Regions from separate parts of the Arthrobacter sp. EM1 genome, predicted to be linked through region 1. Evidence: riboswitches for the same ligand, from Rfam matches in the RefSeq annotation. Region 1 holds a riboswitch; each other region holds the start of a gene.
The links. A riboswitch is a leader RNA that binds a small molecule or an ion and turns the genes downstream of it on or off. The one in region 1 is predicted to bind S-adenosylmethionine.
Positions count from the first base shown of each region.

Region 2: another riboswitch for S-adenosylmethionine. It lies ahead of QI450_RS03750 (bifunctional o-acetylhomoserine/o-acetylserine sulfhydrylase); the one in region 1 lies ahead of QI450_RS10905 (aminotransferase class V-fold PLP-dependent enzyme).
Region 3: another riboswitch for S-adenosylmethionine. It lies ahead of QI450_RS15155 (DUF1737 domain-containing protein); the one in region 1 lies ahead of QI450_RS10905 (aminotransferase class V-fold PLP-dependent enzyme).

Region 1 covers NZ_CP124836.1:2,363,411-2,366,676, reverse strand. Annotated here, with positions in the region: gene QI450_RS10910 (class I SAM-dependent methyltransferase) at 1-52, opposite strand, end outside; gene QI450_RS10905 (aminotransferase class V-fold PLP-dependent enzyme) at 177-1,655, opposite strand; SAM riboswitch class IV at 1,690-1,803, opposite strand; gene hisN (histidinol-phosphatase) at 1,910-2,722, opposite strand; gene QI450_RS10895 (ribosome small subunit-dependent GTPase A) at 2,775-3,266, opposite strand, start outside.
Region 2 covers NZ_CP124836.1:856,818-860,083, forward strand. Annotated here, with positions in the region: gene QI450_RS03740 (CPBP family intramembrane glutamic endopeptidase) at 1-160, shown strand, start outside; gene QI450_RS03745 (VOC family protein) at 303-941, opposite strand; SAM riboswitch class IV at 1,158-1,273, shown strand; gene QI450_RS03750 (bifunctional o-acetylhomoserine/o-acetylserine sulfhydrylase) at 1,338-2,654, shown strand; SAM riboswitch class IV at 2,733-2,848, shown strand; gene QI450_RS03755 (homoserine O-acetyltransferase) at 2,860-3,266, shown strand, end outside.
Region 3 covers NZ_CP124836.1:3,269,293-3,272,558, forward strand. Annotated here, with positions in the region: gene QI450_RS15150 (ATP-grasp domain-containing protein) at 1-769, opposite strand, end outside; SAM riboswitch class IV at 1,313-1,427, shown strand; gene QI450_RS15155 (DUF1737 domain-containing protein) at 1,441-1,761, shown strand; gene QI450_RS15160 (rhodanese-like domain-containing protein) at 1,758-2,168, shown strand; gene QI450_RS15165 (O-succinylhomoserine sulfhydrylase) at 2,169-3,266, shown strand, end outside.

The sequences.
Region 1 (3,266 bases):
GCCCCAGCTCCTGGCGCCGCCCCTGGGGCAGCTTGGGTCCGCCGCGTGCCACGTTTGATCTCCTTCGGCAGGTCCGGGTACGTACCTTGTGAATTTACCGCACCGGGCAGGGGCCGCGTTTGCAGGGGCCGTGTCTGCCGGCGCCGCCGGAGCCAGCGCCGCCGCACCGGCGGCCGTTAGTCCAGCGTGCAGGGCGCCGCCCCGGCCGTGCCGGGGGTATTGGGGGCCCAGTGCGGGTAGCTGCGGGTGTCGTTGGACGGTACCCAGCGGCCTGCGTCCACCACGTAGTCCCAGCCGAGGCCGTTCCCGAGCAGCTCCCGGACTCCGGTGAGCAGCCGCTGGGCGTCATCAAGCCTGGAGCCCAAACCGAAGCTTGCCCGCAGCGACCCCGAGGGCAGGCCAAGCCGCCGGAGCAGCGGATGCGCGCAAAACCTGCCGTCGCGCAGCCCCATACCGTGCTCGGCGGACAGGTAGGCTGCCACCAGGCCCGCGTCGTAGCCTTCCACCGAGAAGTTGACGACGCCGATGGTGCCGGCGCCGGGAGGGGTCTGTGACCCGGTGCCCGCCCCCGGCCCTGCAGCCGCGTCGAAGGTACCGCTGTCGGAGAAGATCTGGTGGACCGTCACACCGTCGATCCGGGCGAGGCCTTCCACCAGGAAGGACCGGATGGCGTTCTCGTGCGCGTGCCACTGGTCCGCGTCCAGCCCGGCGATGATTTGCGCGGCCCGGGCCAGGGTGGCGGCGCCGAGCACGTTCGGGGATCCGCCCTCATGCCGGGCGGGTCCCGTGGTCCAGCTGACAGCATCGATCCGGGCGTCCTGGACGGCCCCGCCGCCCGCGAGGTGCGGGATGCCGGCGTCGAGCCAGTCGGGACGCCCGATCAGGACGCCGGCACCGAAGGGTGCGTAGAGCTTGTGCCCCGAGAAGGCGATGTAGTCGAGGTCGTCCGTGGAGACGTTGATCCGCCGGTGCGGGGCCAACTGGGCGGCGTCGACGACGATCCGGGCGCCGTAGTCGTGCGCCAGCGCTGCCAGGTCGCGGATTGGCAGGATCTCGCCGGTGACGTTGGAGGCCCCGGTCACGGCAAGCAGGCTGACGCCGCCGTGGGCGAGTTCCTGGCGGAGCAGCTCCAGGGTGGCCGCGAGGGTGGGGGCGGCAATGACGCTGCGGTGGGGTACCCGCTGCCAGGGCAGGAGGTTGGCATGGTGTTCAATGTCGAGGTAGAGCACCTCGCCGGTATGCTCGCCGTCGACGACCGGCAGGCAGCCGGCCAGCAGGTTCAGCGAATCGGTGGTGTTCCTGGTGAAGATCACCGCATCGTCCGGCCGGCCGCCAACGAAGTCGCGGACAATCCCGCGGGCGTTCTCGTAGACCGAGGTGCTGATCTGGGAGGCATAGCCGGCGCCGCGGTGGACGCTGGCGTAGAACGGCAGGATCTCGTTGAGGTAGGCCGAGACCACGGACAGCGCCGGAGCCGAGGCACCGTAGTCCAGGTTGGCGTAGCGGACATGTCCGCCCTGGATGAGAGGCGCCTGGATCTCGGCGCCGGTCACCGCGGCCAGCGGCCGGCGGGCAACGGCGAACCGCGGATCGGGATGTGCCGGACCGGTCTTGGCCTGAACCTCGGCGCCGGCAGGAATGGTGGCAGTCGTCATGGGGCCTCGCTCGAAAAGGACCCCACGCACCGGGGATCCGCGCTTGCCGGGTCCGTTCCGGACCGGCCAGGTCGTCACCCGGGGCACCCCGCCGCGAATGGAGGGTTGCCGGCCAGCAAACCGGGGTTTAGCGCTGGCACTCGTGACCTGGTTCGAGCCTAGGCCATGCCGGCTTCCGTGGAAAAGGCAGGGCAGGATTGTGAAGTCCTTTGTGACGGTCCGGTACCGAAGCTGCCGAACGGCGCCGGACGCGCTTACAGCAGGTCGTCCAGCCCGGGGTTCAGACGCTTGAGGACTTCGGAGTGCAGAATGGAGTTGGTCGCGAGGGCGTTGCCGCCGAAGGGACCGTCTTCTCCTTCGAGGGAGGTAAAGCGGCCGCCGGCCTCGGTGACGATCGGAACCAGCGCGGCCATGTCGTAGAGGTTGAGTTCGGGTTCGCAGGCGATATCAACGGCACCTTCCGCCACCAGGCAGTAGGACCAGAAGTCGCCGTAGGCGCGGGTCCGCCACACCTCTTCGGTGAGCCCCAGGAACTCGTCAAGGTTGCCGCGCTGCTTCCAACCTCCCAGGCTGGAATATGACAGCGAGGCATCCGGCAGGCTCGCGACGTTGGAGACCTTCAGCCGGGTTGCGGCCGCCAGTGAACGGCCCATGTACGCACCGGCGCCTTTTGCCGCCCACCAGCGCTTTCCCAGCGCCGGGGCACTGACAACGCCGACTACCGGCTCGCCCTCATCGACGAGGGCGATCAGCGTCGCCCAGACCGGGACGCCGCGGACGAAGTTTTTGGTCCCGTCAATCGGGTCGATGATCCAGCGGCGGGAGCCGTGGCCGGAACTGCCGAACTCCTCCCCGAGCACGGCGTCGCGGGGCCGGGACCGCGACAGCTGGCCACGGATGGCCTCCTCGGCGGATTTATCGGCGTCAGTGACCGGCGTCAGGTCCGGCTTCGTCTCGATCCGAAGGTCGAGCGCCTTGAAGCGGCTCATGGTCTGGGCATCTACGGAATCTGCCAGGACATGGGCAAGGCGCAGGTCGTCGTTGTAGCTCGAAGCGGGTTGACTCATGCTTCCAAACTACCGTCAAAGCGGGCAGGGAAGCGGTAGGCGCCGCGGTCTGCTAGGAGACGGTGCCCAGTTCCTTAACGTCCTGGGCTTCCAACCGCGGGTCTGTCCCGAGCAAACGGCGCAGTGAGGCGAGCCTGGCCGGACCGGATTCTCCTGCCTGGCCGGAGGCCACCCAGGCGTCCACGCCGCAGTTGACGGCGCTGGAATCGTGCTTGCAGCCCCGTTCGCAGTCGTCGGTGCCGGGCTCGAGGTCGGGGAAGGACCGCAGGATCCGGTCCGGGTCCACATGGGCGAGCCCGAAGGAGCGGATGCCCGGGGTGTCGATGATCCAGCTCCCCGCCGGCGCATCGTTGACTTTGAGGGCCAGCGCGGAGGATGAGGTGTGGCGGCCGCGCCCGGTCACGGCGTTGACACCGCCGGTGGCGCGTTCGGCGCCGGTCAGGGCGTTAACCATGGTGGACTTGCCGACGCCGGAATGGCCCAGCATCACGGTGACCTTCCCGTCGAGGTAGGCGCGCAGCTGTGCGACGGCGTCCTTGTCCAG
Region 2 (3,266 bases), 1.5 Mb from region 1:
CTTCGGCCCGTTCATCGGCAACGCGATCATGGGCGTCGTTTTTGCACTGGTGTACACCCGAACGCGGCGCGTGATGCCGCTGGTGATCGCCCACGCGCTGCTGGACACCGTGGCCTTCGTCGGCTTCAGCCTCTTTGGCAAGGCCATCGGCCTGGGCTGAGCCGCCGGAGGGGTTCTGCGCGGAGGGGATCTGCGGGGCACGGCTGCGGCGGCCCATACGTGCTTTAAGAAATTCGGCCACCATCGGTGGGTGACGTCGTTGACACCCGCTGATGGCGGCCGAAGTGCGGGGCGGTGAAGCCTCAGATCGTGACGGCTCCGGACGCCGTCTCAAACGTGACGGAGAGGATGCCGGGTGTCCCGCGCGGAGCAATCCAGTGCACGGCCACGTCTTCGAGCGGCTTCTCCACCGGGACGCCGAGCCATTCGGTGACGCGCTCGGCCGAACCGGCAATCGTGAGGGCGGACATTTTGACGTTGCCCTCGTAGGCCTTCGACGGGTGGAGTTCCGGATCGCCTTCCCATTTGAGCATGTACGGGACCTGGGGATCGGCGATGAGCCCAAGGATGCCAATCTGCTTCCAGACCAGCTCCCGGCCGTCCGGGAACTTGCGGTTGCCGTTGACGGCGGCGCGGCCGAGCCGGACTTCGAACGGGGCGAGGTCGTCGACCTCCACACACCAGCCCATCCAGCCGCCGCCGGCTTCGGAGCGGGCGCGGACGGCCTGGCCGAAGGGGGCCTTGTCGGAGGCCGGGTGGTTCAGGACCTCCACCACCTCGAGGTACTTGTGTCCCGCTAGCGGGATGATCATGTTGCGGGTCCCGAATCGGGGGTGTACTCCGCCCTTCACGGCTTCCACGCCGAGGGCAGACGCAATTCGTTCGGTGGTGGCAGCGAGGCCATCTTGTTCACAGGCGTAAGAGACGTGATCCATGCGCATGCCATCATCTTGGCACTTTGTGATGCGCCTCTCAGCTTAGGGTACCCTTACTGGCAGTTGGGGTCGGATCCGGACTGTTCCGGCCACACTCTCGGCAGCACACTTGGCAGCACACGTGGCCGCATTGGCATGGCATCAGCAGCGCCGCGGCCGGGCCAGCTTCATCTTTGTCACAAAGCTATCCACCGCCTGCAACCGGTTCCTAGACTGGGGTGAGGTCATGAGTGCCAGCGCACAGCCCCGGCTCGCTGGCCGGCAACCCTCGTATCGCGGTGGGGTGCCCCGGGTGAGGACCTGGCCGTCCGGCGCCCGCCGGGAGGCAAGCGCGGCGCCAGCACGGGCCCGGGCCACGGTGCCCAGGGTCAGGCTGTGCCCGCTCCCCTAAGGAGTGTCCCGATGTCCAGTGCCTGGTCCTTCGAAACCCGTCAGATCCATGCCGGCCAGGAGCCCGACAGCGCCACCGGCGCCCGCTCGCTGCCGATTTACCAGACGACGTCGTTTGTGTTCCCCAGCGCCGAGAGTGCCGCGAACCGCTTTGCCCTGGCGGAGCTGGCCCCCATTTACACCAGGATCGGCAACCCTACCCAGGATGCCGTGGAGCAGCGGGTTGCCAGCCTGGAAGGCGGACTCGCGGCTCTGCTGCTGAGCTCCGGACAGGCGGCGGAGACCCTGGCCATCCTGAATGTCGCAGAAGCCGGAGACCACGTGGTGGCAAGTCCCAGCCTTTACGGCGGTACTTACAACCTGCTGGCGCACACACTGAAGAAGTTTGGCATTTCCGTGACCTTCGTGGCGGACCCGGACAACCTGGCGCAGTGGCGTGACGCCGTGCAGCCCAATACCAAACTCTTTTTTGGCGAAGTGGTCTCCAACCCGCGCCAGGACGTGCTGGATCTTGAGGGCATCTCCCAGGTGGCCCACGCGGCCGGTGTCCCGCTGATCGTAGACAACACCCTCGCCACGCCGTACCTTATCCGGCCGATTGAGTGGGGTGCGGACATTGTGGTGCATTCGGCCACCAAGTACCTTGGCGGCCATGGAACCGCGATCGCCGGCGTGATTGTGGACTCGGGCAATTTCGACTTCGGCAAGGACCCGGAACGGTTCCCCGGCTTCAACACCCCGGATCCCAGCTACAACGGGCTGGTCTACGCCCGGGACCTCGGCGCGGACGGTGCGCTCGGCGCGAACCTCTCCTATATCCTCAAGGCGCGTGTGCAGTTGTTGCGCGACCTGGGCTCTGCGGTGTCCCCGTTCAACGCCTTCCTTATCGCCCAAGGCATCGAAACCCTGAGCCTGCGGATGGAGCGGCACGTTGCCAACGCCGGCCGGGTCGCCGAATGGCTGGAGGCCAGGGACGACGTCGAATCCGTCGCCTATGCCGGCCTGCCGTCCAGCCCTTGGTTCGAGCGCGGCCGCAAGTACGGACCGAAGGGGACCGGCGCCGTTGTGTCCTTTAACATCGCCGGCGGAGCCGAGGCCGGCAAGAGCTTTGTGGACGCGCTGGAATTGCACTCGCACGTCGCCAATATCGGCGATGTGCGCTCCCTGGTCATTCACCCGGCCTCGACCACACACAGCCAACTCTCGCCGGAGCAGCAGGTCGTCGCCGGGGTGAACCCCGGCCTGGTGCGGCTCTCCGTGGGCCTGGAGCACATCGATGACATCCTCGCCGACCTGGATGCCGGTTTCCGCGCCGCCAAGACCGTCTGACCAACCGTTCCCCGGGGGAAGTCACACGGGCGTCACATTCTTCGCCACCGGGCGCCGGCATTTCGTACACTCAGGGGAGGTCATGAGTGCCAGCGACAGCCCCGGCTTGCTGGCCGGCAACCCTCCATTTGCGGCGGGGTGCCCCGGGTGAAGACCTGGCCTGCCGGTGAGCTGCCGGCGGGCAAGCGCGAAGTTAGGTCCTCACATGACGATTGCCGCCACCCGCCAGGGTGAATCCGCAAGCAAGACCTCCCATCCCCATGCCCCGGACCCCGGCGGCAGCGTCGCCGCGGACGGCGCGGCTGTGCCGGACGGAACCGTCCGGCACCTCCGGATCGGTGACCTGGTGCTCGAATCCGGTGCCCGGCTGCCTGACGCCACCCTCGGCTACGAAACATGGGGGACCCTCAACGCTGAACGCTCCAATGCCGTGCTGATCGAGCACGCGTTGACGGGGGACACCCACGTCACGCGAGGCGCCAGTGCGGAACCGGGCTGGTGGGAGCAGCTCGCGGGCCCGGGCGCCCCGGTGGACACGGGGAAGTACTTCGTCGTCTCGATCAATATCCTGGGCGGCTGCTACGGCTCCACCGGACCCTCATCGACGGCACC
Region 3 (3,266 bases), 910 kb from region 1:
CGTCCACCTCCACAGGCCCCGTGAGGCCCAGCGCGCGGACCGCAGCCATCGCCACGTTGCCCACGTCGATCGCTTCGCCCGCCTCGGCCCGGCGAGTGGTCACGGCGTTGCCAAGGATGCGGTCCGCCGGCCCAACCTTCGCCACAACAACCACAAACGGCGCGGCACCGTTGTGCGCCGGTGTGCCGAAAACCATGGGCCGGTACTCGTTTCCGGGGATGAATTCCTGGACGATGTGGCTGTCCGGCAGGCGCTGCCAGTCCATTTCCGTGCCGCCATCGACGACTGTCACGCCCCGGCCGCCTCGGGACGCCCGGGGTGTGACGACGACCGGTCCGCCCAGGGCGGCCATTGCAGCGTCCGCATCGGCGAAGTCGCTGGGCACACCGAACCGGGGCACGGGAACGCCCGCTGCATGTAGTTGCCAGGCCGTAAAGAGCTTGTCATGGGCCAGCGCCACCGGGCCCGGATCGCCGATCATCACACGCACGTCCGCTCCGAACGCCGCCCGGAACGCGGCGAGCTGCGGCAGTTCCTCGCTGACCGTGGGAATGACCAGATTGATGCCTTCCTGGCTAACCAGTCGCCGAAGTGTTGATACCCGTTCCGCGTCCGTCGCGTGCGGGACGGGGAGCACCGTGAATCCTGCCCCGTCCGGCAGCTCGCGGATATCCGTCCCGAAGACAGGAATGCCGCGCGCTTTCAGTTGGGCCGCGATGGCCTTGCCCGCAGGGCCGCAGGCGCCGGTGACCAATACGCGCGGCCTCACCGCTGTGCCGTCCTGGCAGCCCGGCCCCGGCCATCGCCGCGGGCATCCGGACCGGAGGGCCGGTTCGGAATCAACCCTTCCGTTACCTGGCGACCGGGCGTGCTGATAACAGCGGCGAAGGCCGTGCTCAGGAGAATAATGAGTAGAACATATATCGCGGCCATGGCAATCCCCTTCCCTTGTTAAAGGCCCGGCAGTCGACGGCGCCGCACCGGCCTAACTGGCTGGATCATCAGAGCCGGCCGCAAAACTGAGCGATCCTCGGATGGCGTTTTAGGGCCTGGTGACGTCCTTGCAGCTGGTCCTTCAGTAAAGTCGCGCCGACTACCAAAAGTCCCGAGTAGGAACTACCCGAAAGCCTCCCCGGTTCGAATTCGAGGCCCCGGGGGTTTGTACCTGTGTGCAATCCCCCGAGTACGTGGATGGGGACGCTGGCATGAACGCTGGCGAATGGCTTTTGAACAAACCTCCGTTTCCACCCCGCTCCTTAACATGACGGCCGCCGCCGTGCGGTCCGGCGTCGCAGGTGTTACGTTCTTTGGGAGTAATGAGAACCGGCGCCAAGCCCTGACTGGCCGGTCGGCAACCCTCCCTTTCGCGGCGGGGTGCCTCAGGTGAGTACTCGGCATATCGACCATTCGAGCTGCAAGCGTGAAAGAAGGAGATCCGTCATGCCTGACGCGTCCACCGCTGCTGTCCCCCGGACAGCAGCGAACAAAGCCCCGGCCCCGTCCCCCGCAGTCGCCGGTGCCGCCGAGCAGAAACTGCTGTACCGTCTGTTCACCGGAGCCGATGACCGCGCCTTCTGCGAGCGTGTATCGGCCGCCCTCACCGAGGGCTACGTTCTCCACGGCGGCCCGGCTGTCACGTTCAACGGCAGCAACGTCGTCGTGGCCCAGGCCCTTGTGCTGCCGGCGGCGATCGCCAACGCCGATGCGGCCGTCGCCAGCGCCGTGGACCATCTCGACTTCGACGGCGGGGGCCACGCGTGAGCTACGCCGGGGACCTCAGCCCGCAGGAGGCCTGGTCCAAGCTCGGGGACGGCGCCATCCTGGTGGACGTCCGCACCGAGGGTGAATGGGCCAGCGCCGGAATTCCGGACACCAAGGCGACGGAGAATGATCCGCTCTTCATCCAGTGGAGCCTCGCCGGCGGTATCCCCAATTCACAGTTTTTGGCGCAACTGAGACAACAGGCCCCCGAAGCCGGCGGCACCGAATTGTTGTTCCTTTGCCGCTCGGGCGCGCGCTCCGTCGCGGCCGCAATCGTGGCCACCGAGGCCGGTTTTACGTCCTTTAACATCCTTGAGGGCTTTGAGGGCGAACCGGACGGCGAGGGCCAACGCACTGTCAACGGCTGGAAAAACCGCGGCCTCCCCACCAACCTCGGAAGACACTAAGTGACATTCAACCCTGCTGCCGCCGGCTGGAGCGCCGACACCCAGGCCGTCCGCGGCGGACTCGACCGCACCGGATTTCAGGAGACGTCAGAACCGATCTTCCTGAACTCCGGCTTCGTCTACGAATCGGCGGCCGCCGCGGAACGCGCCTTCGCCGGCCACGACGAGCGTTTCGTCTACTCCCGCTACGGCAATCCCTCTGTGGCGACGTTCCAGGAGCGGCTCCGGCTGCTCGAAGGCACCGAGGCCTGCTTTGCCACGGCGTCGGGCATGTCCGCTGTCTTTACTGCCCTGGGTGCCCTGTTGGCCGCCGGCGACAGGGTGGTGGCGGCCCGATCGCTGTTCGGCTCATGCTTCGTGATCCTGAACGAGATCCTGCCCCGCTGGGGCGTCGAGACGGTCTTCGTTGACGGCCCGGACCTGGTGCAGTGGCGCGAGGCGCTCGCCAAACCCACCACTGCTGTCTTCTTCGAGTCGCCCTCGAACCCAATGCAGGAAATCGTGGATATCGCGGCCGTGAGCGAACTGGCGCACGCGGCCGGGGCGACGGTCGTCGTCGATAATGTCTTTGCCACTCCCCTGCTGCAGCGCTGCGGGGAGCTCGGCGCGGACGTGATCGTCTACTCCGGCACCAAGCACATCGACGGCCAGGGCCGCGTCCTTGGCGGCGCGATCCTGGGCACCAAGGATTTCATCGAGGGCCCGGTCAAGCAGCTGATGCGCCATACCGGCCCGGCGCTCTCGGCCTTCAACGCATGGGTGCTGACCAAGGGCCTGGAGACGATGGCCCTGCGGGTGAACCACTCCTGTGCCTCCGCGCTGCGGCTGGCCGAGTGGCTTGAGGAGCAACCCGCGGTCAGCTGGGTCAAGTACCCGCTGCTGCAGTCCCACCCGCAGCATCAGCTGGCCGCCCGGCAGATGAAAGCCGGCGGCACCGTGCTGACCTTCGAGCTCGCCGCGTCCGCCGGGCATTCGGCGAAGGAGGCTGCGTTCGCGCTGCTGGACGGGTTGCGGATCATCGATATCTCCAACAACCTCGGCGATTCGAAGTCGCTGATCACCCATCCCGCCACCACGACGCACCGCGCTATGGGGCCG